2 regions of the Nonomuraea sp. NPDC048892 genome follow, and region 1 is predicted to be linked to the other one. Evidence: riboswitches for the same ligand, from Rfam matches in the RefSeq annotation. Region 1 holds a riboswitch; the other holds the start of a gene.

Region 1 (7,089 bases):
GAGGCGATCTGCTCCTTGGTCTCCACGTCCTTGGCCAGCTTGGAGAGCTCCTCGCTGACGCGCTCGACGGCCGCCTCGATGCCCTTCTTCAGGGCCATCGGGTTGGCGCCGGCGGCGACATTGCGCAGACCCTCGCGCACCAGCGCCTGGGCGAGCACGGTGGCGGTGGTGGTGCCGTCACCCGCGACGTCGTCGGTCTTCTTGGCGACTTCCTTGACCAGCTCGGCGCCGATCTTCTCCCAAGGGTCCTCGAGCTCGATCTCCTTGGCGATGGACACACCGTCGTTGGTGATCGTGGGAGCGCCCCACTTCTTCTCCAGCACGACGTTGCGGCCCTTGGGACCCAAAGTCACCTTGACGGCGTCGGCGAGCTGGTTCATACCGCGCTCGAGACCGCGCCGGGCGTCCTCGTCAAACGCGATCATCTTGGCTGCCATAAGGCTAGACCTCCCAGATACAGGGTGGCTTGTCGTGGACCGAGCCGACGCCCGCGACGGCATGGGCCCGCATCTCCGTTCGGCAGACCCCATCGTCTCGATCCGATGTTGGCACTCTGCTGCACAGAGTGCCAACGAACTGTTTAGCACTCTACCCTGCCGAGTGCAAGCGAACGCACCCGCGCCGGATGTTCCTCCCCAGGTCAGAAGTCAGTACGGCGAGCCGCCCGAAGCAGCTCGCCGCACGCGAGTCGACGATTGAGAGGTGACGGTTCGCACGGACTGCGCTGCCGTGCGAGCCCGCCCGGTGCATACCAGTTGACGTGACCTCAGACCGTGCGGACGGACTCCGCCTGCGGCCCCTTCTGGCCCTGCGTGATCTCGAACTCGACGCGCTGACCCTGTTCGAGAGAGCGGTACCCGTCCATCATGATCGCTGAGTAATGGACGAATACATCCTTACCACCGTCTACCGCGATGAAGCCGTAGCCCTTGTCCGCGTTGAACCACTTGACGGTGCCCTGCGCCACTTCCGACTCCTCTTACTGGTCTCTCAGATCTCGCCCATTCCTCCGCGAGGCCTGTAATCGCCTGACATAACTGAAAATCATGCAGACGATCGCCCTCGACCATACCTGTGGCACGGGGTTTGGCAACAGAGTCAATCTGCAAACCAGGTATTTCTTCGCAGCGAAGCTCGTACAACGGTGAATTAGCCCTGGAAAAGCAGAAGGCGCCCACAAGGGGCGCCTTCCACGATCGGGGATGCCGCGGCACTCAGCCGCCGGCGACCGCGGGGATGATGGAGATCTGCGTGCCCTCTGGGGCGGGAGTGTCGAGACCCTGGGCGAAACGGACGTCCTCTTCCCCAACATAAACGTTGACGAAACGTCGAATCTTGCCCGATTCATCCAGAATTCTCGCGCCGATGCCCGGGTAGTCGGAGTCCAGCTTGGCGAGCACGTCACGAAGAGTCGCGCCTTCGCCACTCACTTCGGCGTTGCCCCCGGTGTACGTGCGCAGAATGGTGGGAATCCGCACAGAAACGCTCATGGTAAATGTCGCCTTTCCTGGTTGTCAGACAGTCGCGCGGAACGCGTCGAGGGAGGGCCGGATCACGGCCGTGGGCGCGGCGTCGTCGCTGATGGCGTCGAGCGTCTTGAGCCCGTCGCCGGTGTTCAGCACCACGGTCTCGGCCTCGGGGTCGAGCCTGCCGCTCTCGGCCAGCTTCTTCAGCACGCCGACGGTCACCCCGCCCGCGGTCTCGGCGAAGACTCCCTCGGTCGAGGCGAGCAGCTTGATGGCGGCCACGATCTCGGCGTCCGTGACGTCCTCGACGCCCCCTCCGGTGCGTCGTGCGATGTCCAGCACGTAGGGACCGTCGGCCGGGTTGCCGATGGCCAGTGACTTGGCGATGGTGTCGGGCTTGACCGGCTGGACGACGTCGTGACCGGCCTTGTACGCGGCCGACACCGGCGAGCAGCCTTCGGCCTGTGCCCCGAAGATCTTGTAGGGCGTGTCCTCGACCAGCCCCAGCTGGATCAGCTCCTTGAAGCCCTTGTCGATCTTGGTGAGCTGGGAGCCGGAGGCGATGGGGATGACGATCTGCTCGGGCAGCCGCCAGCCGAGCTGCTCGGCGATCTCGTACGCGAGCGTCTTGGAGCCCTCGGCGTAGTAGGGCCGCAGGTTGACGTTGACGAAGCCCCACTTGTCGCCCATGGGGTCGCCGATCAGCTCGGAGCAGAACCGGTTGACCTCGTCGTAGCTGCCGTCGATCGCGATCAGCCGACCACCGAACACGCGGGCCATGGCGATCTTCGCGGCTTCGAGGTCGGACGGGATGAACACGCACGCGTCGAGCCCGGCCCGCGCCGCGGCGGCGGTGACCGCGCCCGCGAGGTTGCCCGTGGAGGAGCAGGAGAGCGTGTGGAAGCCGAAGTTGCGCGCCGCCTCGACGGCCATGGCGACCACGCGGTCCTTGAAGGAGTGGGTGGGGTTTCCCGAGTCGTCCTTCACGTACAGGGATTTGAGGCCCAGTGACTTGCCGAGGTTTCCGGCCTTGACCAATTTGGTCCAGCCCGGGTTCATATTCGGCTTTTCGGTCACGTCAGCCGGGACGGGGAGAAGCGCGCGGTAACGCCAGATGTTGGCCGGGCCGGACTCGATGTCCGCCCGGGTCACCGTGCCGAAGTCGTAGGCCGCCTCAAGCGGCCCGAAACACTCCAGACAGGCGAAGCTCGGACCCAGGGGGTAACGCGCGCCGCACTCGCGGCAGGACAGACCGACAGCAGGACCAAAGTCGAGCGACATGAAGCGAGGCCTTCCCTCATCTTCGCCCACGGCCACCTTGACCGCGAACCGGAATTGGCACCTAGTCCCGGTCGGCCTCGCCAGGTCGCGAGTCGAAAGCCGGGAGGGTTGCCGGGGCTTCGCAGGGCCGGTCCCTCCACCCCTCTGGATGAGCAATATGAAGTTGTTGAACTGGACTCTACCCGCTCAAGTGGCCGAAACTTCCACCTGTCTCACCATGTGGGACGGGTGGTCTCAGCGATAATCCTCGCCCAGGACACCCTGCACGTATTTGCGCGCCTGGTGGATGCGGGACTTCGCGGTGCCGAGCGGAATGCCGAGCTGCTCGGCCACCTCGTTGTAGTCGAGCTGGACGATGTCGCGCAGCACCAGCGCCTGCGCCAGGTCGGGCTTGTCGGCCTCCAGCGCCTCCATCGCGTCGAGCAGGTCGAGCCGCGAGCCCGCGATCACGCTGACCCGCCGCACGTCGGGCTTCTGCATGGGCAGCTCGTCCGAGCTCTGCTCGGCCGACCTGCGCTTGAGCGTCCGGTACGTCGTCCGCGCGCAGTTGGCGGTCACGATGTGCAGCCAGGTGCTGAACCTGGCCCGCCCCTCGAAGCGGCCGATGTTGCGCGCCACGGCCAGCAACGTATCTTGCGAGGCCTCTTCCGCATCCTGGTGATAAGGGAGGATTCGGGCGCAGTGGCGCAGCACGTCAGGCTCGATCCGCGCCAGGAGCTCGCCAAGTGCGCGATGGTCTCCTCCGGCCGCGGAGCGGGCGAGTTCCTCGGTTAGCTCATCAAGCGCCATAGATGGGATCCTATGTTTGTGATCGATGGGAGCCTAGTTGACTTCCTCGCCCCGCCGCACGCGAGATGGCGCGGTCCGCGCGTCAATCCCGCGACAATCCCGCGACTCACTGACCGAGGATGTCCATGAACAGCGTCCTGCTCGCCTCCAACAGAGGCCCGGTCTCCTTCACCGTCTCCGACGACGGCGAGCTGACCATGCGGCGCGGCGGCGGCGGGCTCGTCTCGGGCCTGTCGGGCGTGGCCAAGGACGACGGCGTGCTGTGGGTCTGCGCCGCGCTGTCCGACGGCGACCGCAGCGCCGTGCGCCTGGCCTCCGGCGGCCGCATCGACCAGGCCGGCTACGACACGGGCCCGCTGCGCATGCTCGACATCGCGCCCGCCGTCTTCCACCGCGCCTACAACGCCGTGGCCAACTCCACCCTGTGGTTCGTCAACCACCTGCTCTACGACATCCCCAACACGCCCAACTTCGGCACGAGGTTCGAGCGCGAGTGGGAGTCCTACCGCGACTACAACGGGGCGTTCGCGCTGGCGCTGGCCGAGGAGGCCGGCCACGGCGCCCGCGTGATGGTGCAGGACTATCACCTTACGCTGACCCCCGCCATGCTCCGCGCCGAGCGGCCCGACCTGCGCATCGCCCACTTCAGCCACACGCCGTGGGCGCCGCCGGAATACTTCTCGCTGCTGCCCGACGAGGTGGCGCGCGAGGTCCTGGAGGGCATCCTGGGGGCCGATCACGCCGGGTTTCTCACCGACAGATGGGCCCAGGCGTTCATGGACTGCTGCGAGCGCCTGCTGGGCGCCGAGGCCGACCGCGTCGGGCGCAGCGTCACCCACGAGGGCCGCACGACCCGCATCGGGGTGCAGAGCCTCGGCGTGGACGGCTCGGCACTGTGGGAGCGGGCCAGCGAGCCCGACGTCGAGTCCCACATGACCGCGCTCAGGGACCAGGTGGGCGACCGCAGGCTGATCGTCCGCATCGACCGCACCGAGCTGTCGAAGAACATCGTCCGCGGCCTGATCGCCTACCGCGAGTTCCTGGCCGCCCATCCCGAGTGGCACGGCCGGGTCGTCCACCTCGCCTTCGCCTATCCCAGCCGGCACGACCTGCCCGAATACCGCGAATACACCGCTTCGGTGCAGCGCCGCGCCCAGGAGATCGAGGACGAGTACGCCACCGACGACTGGGACCCGCTGATACTCAACGTCAACGACGACTATCCGCGTTCGCTGGCCGCGTACCGGATGGCCGACGTGCTGCTCGTCAACCCCATCCGCGACGGCATGAACCTGGTCGCCAAGGAGGGGCCTGTCCTGTCCGAGCGGTGCGCGCTGGTGCTGTCGCGGGAGGCGGGGGCGGCGGCCGAGCTGGGGCAGCACGCGCTCCTGGTCAACCCGTACGACATCAGCGGCACCGCGGCGGCCCTGCACGACGCGCTGGTCATGCCGGAGGACGAGCGCCGCATGCGCCGCGACAAGCTGCACGCGGCCGCGACCGCCCTGCCGCCGCAGAAGTGGTTCGCCGCCCAGCTCGACGCCCTGACCTGAGCCGGCTCGGGGGTTCTCACCCGATCCGGCTCAGCGGTTTCGCCCGAGCCTGCTCTGCGGGTTTTCGCCTGAGTCTGCTCGGCCCCCGGTTCCGAGCGGGCTCGGCGCGCTGACCTACCATGAGAAGGCGACGCCCCTCACCGATCAGGAGGCTGCCGGGTGAGCATGGTCTTACCGCCCATCCGGCTGATCAGAGATCGCCCGACCTGGCTCATCTACCTGCAGCTCGGCGCGTTCGCCACCTACATGTACGGCCTGAGCGCCGCCCTGCCGCTGCTCCGCGCCGACCTGCGCGTCCCGGCCACCGTCGCGGGCCTGCACGGCACCGCCATGGCCGTGGGCACAATCGTGGCCGGGCTGCTGCTGCCGGCGCTCACCCGCAGGTTCGGCCGGCGCGCGACGACCTGGATCGGCCTGGCCGGGATGAACGCCGGCCTGCTCGTGATCGTCCCCGCCGACGCCCTGCCCCTGACGATGCTCGGGTACGGCGTCTCGGGCGGGTTCAGCTCGATCATGCTCTACACCGCCATGGCCGCGCTCAGCGACCACCACGGCCCGGCGGGCCCGGCCGCGATCAGCGAGGCCAACGCCGTGGGCGTGGTGGTGGGCATGGGGATGACGTTCTGCCTCAGCGTGGTCGCCCAGAGCACGTTCGGCTGGCGGGCGGCGCTGCTGGTCACACCGGTCGTGAGCGTGCTGCTGGCCCTGTTCATGGGCCGCGTCTGGCCGCCATCGCCTCCTGTCCCGCAACAGCCGGCCGAAGCCAGTGCGGGTACGGAGGCGGTGGGCAGGCCGGGGTGGGGGTTTCATCTGGCGGGGCTGGTGCTGTTCTGCTGCGTGGCGATGGAGTTCACGTTCAACCTGTGGGCCGCCGACCTGTTCGCCGGCCGTACGGGAATCAGCGCGGCCACGGCGGCCACGGGGCTGACGGCGTTCGTGGGCGGGCTGGCGGCCGGGAGGTTCGCCGGGGCTCAGCTCGCGCTGCGCCTGCCCCCCGTGCCGCTGTTCGTGGGGGCGCTGGCGGTGGCGTTCGCGGGCTGGCTGCTGTTCTGGCTGAGCACCCACCCGGCGCTCTCCTACGCCGGGCTGGTGGTCTGCGGGCTCGGCGCCTCGTTGCACTTCCCGCTGGCGCTGTCGGGGCTGATCGCCGGCGCGGGAGGCCGGGCCGACCTGGCCGCTGCGGCCTCGCCGATCTGGGCGGGAGCCGCCATCGCGGTGGGCCCGCTCGCGCTCGGCGCGCTCGCGGACGGCTTCGGCACCTGGAAGGCGTTCCTCCTGGTGCCGGTGCTCATCGGCCTGGCCGTGGCCGGGGTGCTCAGCTCCAGTCGGCGTTCCTGAGCACGTCCGGCAGGCCCGGCGTCCTCCACTGGTCGACGACGAGGATCCTGGTCTTCGGCAGGTACCACTCGCGCTGCGTGTAACGCGACTTCACCTTGCCGTTCGCGTACGAGACGCAGGAGGCCCGCCACTCGCGGTAGGCGGCCTTGTGCCCGGGGCCGACCTGGCGCAGCCCCGTGGCCTTGGCCGAGCCGAGGGTCTGGCCCCACTTGCCGTTGCTCGGGCACTGCTGCACGTCGCTCGCGGGATAGAACGGCCGCCTCCCGTCGTAGGCGTGGAACAACTCGTTGCCGTACTTGATGGCCTTGGGACCGAGCACCCAGAAGCTCCGGCAGCCCGGGGTGCCGTAACCGCTGGAGGGCTTGGCGCACTTGCCGGTGACCACGCGGGTCCAGTCGGGGCGGACCCGGTGGACCGCCCATGTGATCGGCAGGTGGAGCGTCAGCCCGCCCCTGAGCTTGAGCGGCTGAGTGGTCGCGACGCTGCTCACGTTCGCGGTGCTCGCGGCGCTTGTGGCGTACGCCGTGCTCGCGGTGTTTGCGGCGTTCGCGGTGTACGGGGCGCTGGTGGCGTACGCGGCGCCGGTGGAGAAGGGTGCGGCGAGGAGGGTGATCGCGGTGAGGGCCGCGACGGCGAGATGACGCTTGGGCATGCCCCGACCCTAG
Region 2 (7,089 bases), on a different contig from region 1:
ACGCGGGCCCGCCGGGCGGCCGACGGGGGGCCAGATGGGGGGCACGACGGCGGCCGAAGAGATAGATGACCGGGGCCGTGCAGATGAGCGGCCCGATGACGGCGATCGGGCGTTCCAGCCACCACACCGTGTCCGGCGGGATCCGGTCGCCCAGCGAGCCGAACAGCCACCACGACAGGCCCAGGGAGATGGCCATCCCGGTGGTGTGGAAGAGGAACAGCGGCAGCGCGTAACGGTTGATGAACTCGTTGAGCCGCCGCCAGCCCGGCCGTTCCAGCACCCGTTCCATGGCCGGGCGCAGCACCTCGACCAGCCCGATCTGGAAGAGCAGCAGCGCGACGATGACGAACGTGGGCGGCGCCATGTTGGACCACTTGTCGCCGGGCACCCCGACCATCGAGCCCGGATAGATGCCGGAGTAGACGAGCCCGAACAGGGCGAACAGCCCCGTCCACAGCAGTGCCACGTCATAGCGTCTGGGCAGCTCGACGACGCGGTCGTAGAAGAACCCGGCCTGGTGGGCCAGCCCCCAGATGATGATCATGTTGAGCCAGGCGACGCCCTCCACCTCGTACCGGAAGCGCAGCACGTCCACCACCAGCGCCGCGCCGCCGAGCCAGATGAGGGTGAGCACGTCGTAGCGCTTGTGCAGCCAGAGCGCGAGCGGCAGCAGCGCGATCAGCACGAGGTAGACGCCGAGGAACCACAGCGGGCTGAGCACCAGCAGCACGACCCGCCACATCCAGTCCACCTGGAACGTGTACGTCACCGCCGCCCCGATGGCGATCCACACCCCGGACAGAACCAGCGCGGGTAAGGCCAGCGCCTTGATCCGCCGCGCCACGAACGAGCCGATGCCGACCCCGCGCGCCCTGGCCCGGCGCCAGGACAGCAGGTGCACGTGGCCGCCGACGTAGAAGAACAGCGGCAGCACCTGCAGCAGCCAGGTGAGGATCCACAGGCCGGAGGTGAAGCCCAGCGGGCTGGTGGGCTCGGGGCCGTGCGGCTTCCACTCCAGGATGGTGAAGGCCCAGTGCCACAGGACCACGACGACCAGGCTCAGCGCGCGCAGCCAGTCGACGTACTTGTCGCGCTCTGCTGAAGGGGAGGGGCTGGGGGCGGGGACGGGGGTGGAGGTCACTTGTCGATGTCACCTACCACGAAGAACATGGAGCCGAGGATGGCCACCATGTCGGCCACGAGATGCCCGGGCAGCATCTCGCGCAGCACCTGGATGTTGCTGTAGGAGGCCGAGCGCAGCTTGAGCCGCCACGGCGTCTTGTCGCCCTTCGACACCAGGTAGTAGCCGTTGATCCCGAGCGGGTTCTCCGTCCACGCGTACGTGTGGCCCTCCGGCACCTTGAGCACCTTGGGCAGCCGCTGGTTGACCGGGCCTGGCGGCAGCGAGCGCAGCCGTTCGACGCAGGCGTCGGCCAGGTCCAGCGAGACCTTGAGCTGCTCGAACAGTATCTCGAAGCGGTCGTGGCAGTCGCCCGCGCTCCGGGTGACGACCTTCACCGGCAGCTCGGGGTAGGCCAGGTACGGCTCGTCGCGGCGCAGGTCGAAGTCGACGCCCGAGGCGCGGGCGATGGGGCCGCTGACGCCGTACTGCATGATCTGCTCGCGGGTGAGCACGCCCACGCCTCTGGTGCGCGCGATGAAGATCTCGTTGTGCAGGATGAGGTGCTCGATGTCGGGTACGCGCCGGCGGGTCTCGGCGACGGCCTGGCTCACCCGGTCGAGCCAGCCGAGGGGCAGGTCCTCCTTGAGCCCGCCGACCCGGTTGAACATGTAGTGCATGCGCCCGCCGGAGATCTCCTCCATGACGGCCTGGATGCGTTCGCGTTCGTCGAAGGAGTAGAACAGCGGCGTCATCGCGCCCAGCTCCAGGGGATAGGAGCCGAGGAACATCAGGTGGTTGAGCACCCGGTTGAGCTCGGCCAGCAGCGTGCGCGCCCACACGGCCCTGACCGGCGGCTCCATGCCCAGCAGGCGTTCGGCGGCGAGCACCACGCCCAGCTCGTTCGCGAAGCCGGACAGCCAGTCGTGCCGGTTGGCCAGCATGATGATCTGACGGTAGTCGCGCACCTCGAACAGCTTCTCCGCGCCCCGGTGCATGTAGCCGATGATCGGCTCGGCGGTGGCGATGCGCTCGCCGTCGAGGGTCAGCCGGAGCCTGAGCACCCCGTGGGTCGACGGGTGCTGCGGGCCGATGTTGAGGATCATGTCCTCGGTGGCGAGCTCTTTCGCGCCCGCGCCGATTCCGACCACTCGTTCCGTCATACGGCCATGCTGCCACCGTACCCGCACGTGATCCAGCGCGGGGGATGGTCAAGAGATGGTACGGAAACGCATCCCGAAGCCGGACATGGGGAGGAATACCGGTAACGGGGGGAGAAAACACCATGAAGAAGGTTCTTTTTGATGTCGCAGCTCTGATCGCACGAGTCGTCACCGGCGTGATCTTCCTCGCGCACGGCTGGCAGAAGTGGCAGGGCGGGCTCAGCGCCGCCTCCGAGGGTTTCCGGGAGATGGGCATCCCGATGCCGGTGATGGCGGCCGGGTTCTCGACCGTCGTCGAGACCGTCGGCGGTGTCTTCCTGATCCTCGGGCTGCTGGTGCGTCCAGTGGCGTTGCTGCTGCTGATCAACATGATCGGCGCGATCGTGTTCGTGCACGGGAGCCACGGCGTGCTGTCGGCGAACAACGGCTGGGAGCTGCCGGGGGCGCTCGGCGCGCTGTGCCTGCTGTTCCTCGCGCTGGGCGGCGGGCGCATCGGGCTGGACGCCATCTTCGCCTCGGTCTTCCGCAGGCGCGGGGAGCGGCGGGTGGCCGAGGAGGAACTGGCCGCGCACGCCCCGAGCAGGGACGACGCGGGCATGACGGCGGGCACGGCGGCGGGCACGGCGGCGGGCACGGCGGCGGGCACGGCCGCGGGTACCGCGGCGGGCAGGACCGCCACGGGTACGGCTCAGGGCGGTCGCACCGGCGGGCCCATGACGCCCGCCGAGCGGGACGTGTCGGCCGACCGTCCGGAGGTGCCCAGGCAGCCGGCCGCGCCCGACACGACCCGCTCGCCTGACACGACCCGCTCGACCGGCTCGACCGGCTCGACCGGCTCCGGGAGGTTCAACGACGACGACATGAGGGAGATCGACGCGCTCGTTTCCGACGAGCCGCCGCAGCACCACAAGCCGCCGAACCGCTGACCTCCGCAGCACGACAAGCCGCCGAGCCACCGACCTTCCGGCGCGCGCGTGCGGGGCCGCAGGCCGAGCTCCCGGGCGCGCGGGCCGAGGTCGGTTCAGCGGCGGGAGACGAGGTCGCGCACGGCCTCGATCAGCCGGTCCACGTGCTCCTGCGTGCTCCCGATGCCGATCGAGGCTCGCACCGCCGAGCCGGTGTCGTCCGCGCAGTCGCCGTCGGGGGCGCCGTCGGGGGCGCCCTCAGACGTGCCCAGCAGGTGCCGGACGAACGGGTGCGCGCAGAACTTCCCGTCGCGCACCCCGATGCCGTACTCGCCGGACAGCGCCTCGGCCACCTCCCGCGCCGTGTACCCGGCCACTGTGAACGACACGATGCCCACGCGCGGGTGGTCGTCCCCCCACAGGGACAGCTCCCGTACGCCCTCGATCGAGGCCAGCCCCGAGCGCAGCCGCGCGATCAGCCGCTCCTCCTCCCGCACCAGCGCGGTCCAGCCGGTCGCGGTCAGCGCGTCGCAGGCGGCGGCCAGGGCGATGGCGCCGAGCACGTTGGGCGTGCCGGCCTCGTGCCTGGGCTCGGGGTCGTCGTGCCACTCCACGCTCTCCCCGACCGAGCGCACCGCGCCCCCGCCCTTGAGGTACGGCTCACCCTCGGCCAGCCAGTCCCTCCGCCCGACGAGCGCGCCGGCCCCGAAGGGCGCGTACAGCTTGTGCCCGGAGAAGGCCACGTAGTCCAGGTCGAGCGCGGTCAGGTTGAGCCGCCGATGCGGTACGAGCTGCGCCGCGTCCACCAGGATCCTGGCCCCGTGCCGATGCGCGATGTGCGCCAGCGCGGCGATCGGCCACAGCTCGCCGGTGACGTTGGAGGCAGCGGTGACGACCAGCAGCTTGGGCCCCTCGATCGCGGCCAGCGCCTCGTCGGCGGCGCGCACGGCCTCGCCGGGGAAGGCGGGCGGCGCCAGCCGCACGGCGTGCCGCCAGGGCAGCAGGGAGGCGTGGTGCTCGGTGTCGAAGACCACCGTGGTGGTGCCCTCGGGCAGGCAGCCGGCCAGCAGGTTCGTGGCGTCGGTGGTGTTGCGGGTGAAGATCACGGAGTCGTCCGGGCGGGCGCCGACGAAGGCCCTGACCGTGTGGCGGGCCTGCTCGTACCGGGCGGTGGTGAGCTGGGAGGCGTAGCCGGCGCCGCGGTGGACGCTGGAGTAGGCCGGAAGCGCGGCGGTGACGGCGGCGCTGACCGGCTCAAGACAGGGCGCGCTGGCCGCGTAGTCCAGGTTGGCGTACCCCACCAGTCTGCCGCCCTTGACCGGCACCTCCAGGTCGGCTCCCAGCACGGCGGGAATGGGCCGGCTCGTCGCGGATGCGGGGGCGGCCTCGGGCGTACGGGCGGAGTTGAAGATCGTCAGAGTGGACACAGGGGTACCTCCTGAAGGGCCATCGGACCCCTGGAAGCAGCCACGGAGCCCGCGCTTGCCCGCCACACCTCGTGACGGACCAGGTCTTCACCCGGGGCACCCCGCCGCGGACGCGAGGGTTGCCGGCCAGCTAGCCGGGGCTTGTCGCTGGCACTCATGACCTACGAGGGGAACTATAACCGACACCCCGGCATGAATCGCAACCCCGCGAACTAATGCCCGACTCGGCTCGTTGCTACCGGGAAACCCCCATCAACCCCCGAGTCATGGAGGTACCCGATGCTGGACTGGGTGGCCGACCCGAACATCTGGATCGGCTTCTTCACCCTGGTCGCCCTGGAGATCGTTCTGGGGATCGACAACATCATTTTCATCTCCATCCTCGCCGGGAAGCTGCCCGCCGAGCAGCGCGACAGGGCCCGCGTGCTCGGTCTGGCGGCGGCTCTGATCAGCCGGCTGCTCCTGCTGTTCGGCCTGTCCTGGGTGGTGCAGCTTACGCAGCCGCTGTTCACGGTGCTCGGTCAGGAGATTTCGGGACGTGACCTGATCCTGCTGCTCGGCGGGCTGTTCCTGCTGGGCAAGAGCGTCACCGAGATCCACCACAGCATGGAGGCGCCGGCCGGCAAGGACGGCAAGCAGGCCGCCGCCGTCTCCTTCACGTCGGTGATCGTGCAGATCATGGTGCTGGACGTGGTGTTCTCGCTGGACTCCGTGATCACCGCCGTCGGCATGGTGGACGAGCTGGGCGTGATGATCGCTGCGGTCGTGGTGGCCGTGGTGGTGATGCTGTTCGCCTCCGGGCCGATCAGCCGGTTCGTGGACGCGCATCCGACCATCAAGATGCTGGCGCTGTCGTTCCTGGTGCTGATCGGGGTGGTGCTCGTGGCCGAGGGCCTCGACCAGCACATCCCGAAGGGCTACATCTACTTCGCGATGGCGTTCTCGGTCGTCGTGGAGCTGCTCAACATCCGGGTACGCAGCAGGCACGCCAGGAGGCAGCAGGCCGTCCAGGAAGGAGAAACCCCCTCCTAAGATGAAATAGTGGGCTTTGATCCTTGGAATCCTGATTTCGTGGCGTACCCGTACCGCGTGTACGACGAGTTGAGGCGCGAGGCGCCCGTCAGCTACTACGAGCCGACGGGCCAGTGGCTCATCGCGCGGCACGCCGACGTCAACGCGCTGCTCAGAGACCGCCGGCTGGGCCGCTCCTACCTGCACGTGGCCACCCACGAGGAGTTCGGCCGGCCGGCGGAGCCGGAGTTCCAGGAGCCGTTCTGGCGCGTGATCAGGGCGGGCATGCTCGACGTGGAGCCGCCGGTGCACACGAGGCTGCGCCGGCTGGTCTCCAGGGCGTTCACGCCGCGCATGGTCGAGTCGCTGCGCCCCCGCGTCCGCGCCATCGCGGGGGATCTGGTGGCGGCGTACGTGGACAAGGGCGGCGGTGACCTGATCGCCGAGGTGGCCGAGCCGCTCCCGGTGACCGTCATCGCGGAGATGCTCGGCATCCCCGGCCAGGACCGCCACCTGCTGCGCCCCTGGTCGGCCGACATCTGCGGCATGTACGAGCTCAACCCCGCCCCCGAGGCCCAGCACACCGCGGTGCGCGCGGCGTCCGAGTTCGCCGGCTACCTCAAGGCCCTGGCCGCCGAACGCCGCCGCGCGCCGGGCGAGGACCTGATCTCGGCGCTCACCCAGATCGACGAGCTGACCGAGGACGAGCTGGTCGGCACCTGCGTCCTGCTGCTCAACGCCGGCCACGAGGCCACCGTGAACGTGACGGGCAACGGCTGGTGGTCGCTGTTCAGGAACCCCGGCGAGCTGGCCAGGCTGCGCGCGGACCGGTCTCTGCTGCCCACCGCAGTCGAGGAGCTGATGCGCTGGGACACGCCGTTGCAGATGTTCGAGCGCTGGGTGCTGGAGGACATCGAGGTGCACGGCGTACGGATCCCGCGCGGCTCGGAGGTGGCGCTGCTGTTCGGCTCGGCGAACCGGGACCAGGACGTGTTCGAGGACCCGGACCGGCTCGACGTGGGCCGTGCCGACAATCCGCACATCTCGTTCGGGGCGGGCATCCACTTCTGCCTGGGCGCGCCGCTGGCCAGGATCGAGCTGGCGGAGTCGTTCGGCGCGCTGCTGGACCGGGCGGCCACGCTGGAGCTGCGCGAGGAGCCGGTTTGGAAGCCCGGCTACATCATCCGCGGCCTGCAAAGCCTCGACCTGACCGCCACCGCCTGAGCCCGCCGCCACCGCCTGAGCCGCCCGCCCGCCGCTTCCCGCCTGAGCGGGCCGACGGGCAGGGCCGGCACCCGGCCGTGCCGGCGTTCACCGCTTCTGGCTGAGCCAGCCGAAGCCGCCGAGCCCCGACGGGTCGATCAGCTCGCCCTCCTCCGAGGCCCGCGCCAGTGCCTTGAGATAGCCGCGCGGATCGGCGCGGGCCAGGTCGAGCGGCGGACGCGCGCCGGTGACCCCCAGCT

The links. Region 1 has a riboswitch for S-adenosylmethionine ahead of thrC (threonine synthase). Riboswitches for the same ligand answer to the same signal wherever they lie in the genome.
Region 2: linked by a shared signal. The riboswitch ahead of AB0C28_RS00100 (aminotransferase class V-fold PLP-dependent enzyme) and the one ahead of thrC (threonine synthase) in region 1 are both predicted to bind S-adenosylmethionine.

Annotation. Positions count from the first base shown of each region.
Region 1 is NZ_JBEZFZ010000015.1:35,989-43,077, reverse strand. It holds gene groL (chaperonin GroEL) at 1-437, opposite strand, end outside; gene AB0C28_RS36805 (cold-shock protein) at 767-967, opposite strand; gene AB0C28_RS36800 (MoaD/ThiS family protein) at 1,215-1,490, opposite strand; gene thrC (threonine synthase) at 1,515-2,747, opposite strand; SAM riboswitch class I at 2,761-2,902, opposite strand; gene AB0C28_RS36790 (RNA polymerase sigma factor) at 2,982-3,440, opposite strand; gene AB0C28_RS36785 (trehalose-6-phosphate synthase) at 3,662-5,086, shown strand; gene AB0C28_RS36780 (MFS transporter) at 5,252-6,424, shown strand; gene AB0C28_RS36775 (hypothetical protein) at 6,402-7,076, opposite strand.
Region 2 is NZ_JBEZFZ010000001.1:18,220-25,308, reverse strand. It holds gene AB0C28_RS00115 (acyltransferase) at 1-1,141, opposite strand, end outside; gene AB0C28_RS00110 (NADH-quinone oxidoreductase subunit D) at 1,138-2,283, opposite strand; gene AB0C28_RS00105 (DoxX family protein) at 2,406-3,209, shown strand; gene AB0C28_RS00100 (aminotransferase class V-fold PLP-dependent enzyme) at 3,305-4,615, opposite strand; SAM riboswitch class IV at 4,662-4,777, opposite strand; gene AB0C28_RS00095 (TerC family protein) at 4,895-5,647, shown strand; gene AB0C28_RS00090 (cytochrome P450) at 5,687-6,850, shown strand; gene AB0C28_RS00085 (SAM-dependent methyltransferase) at 6,938-7,089, opposite strand, start outside.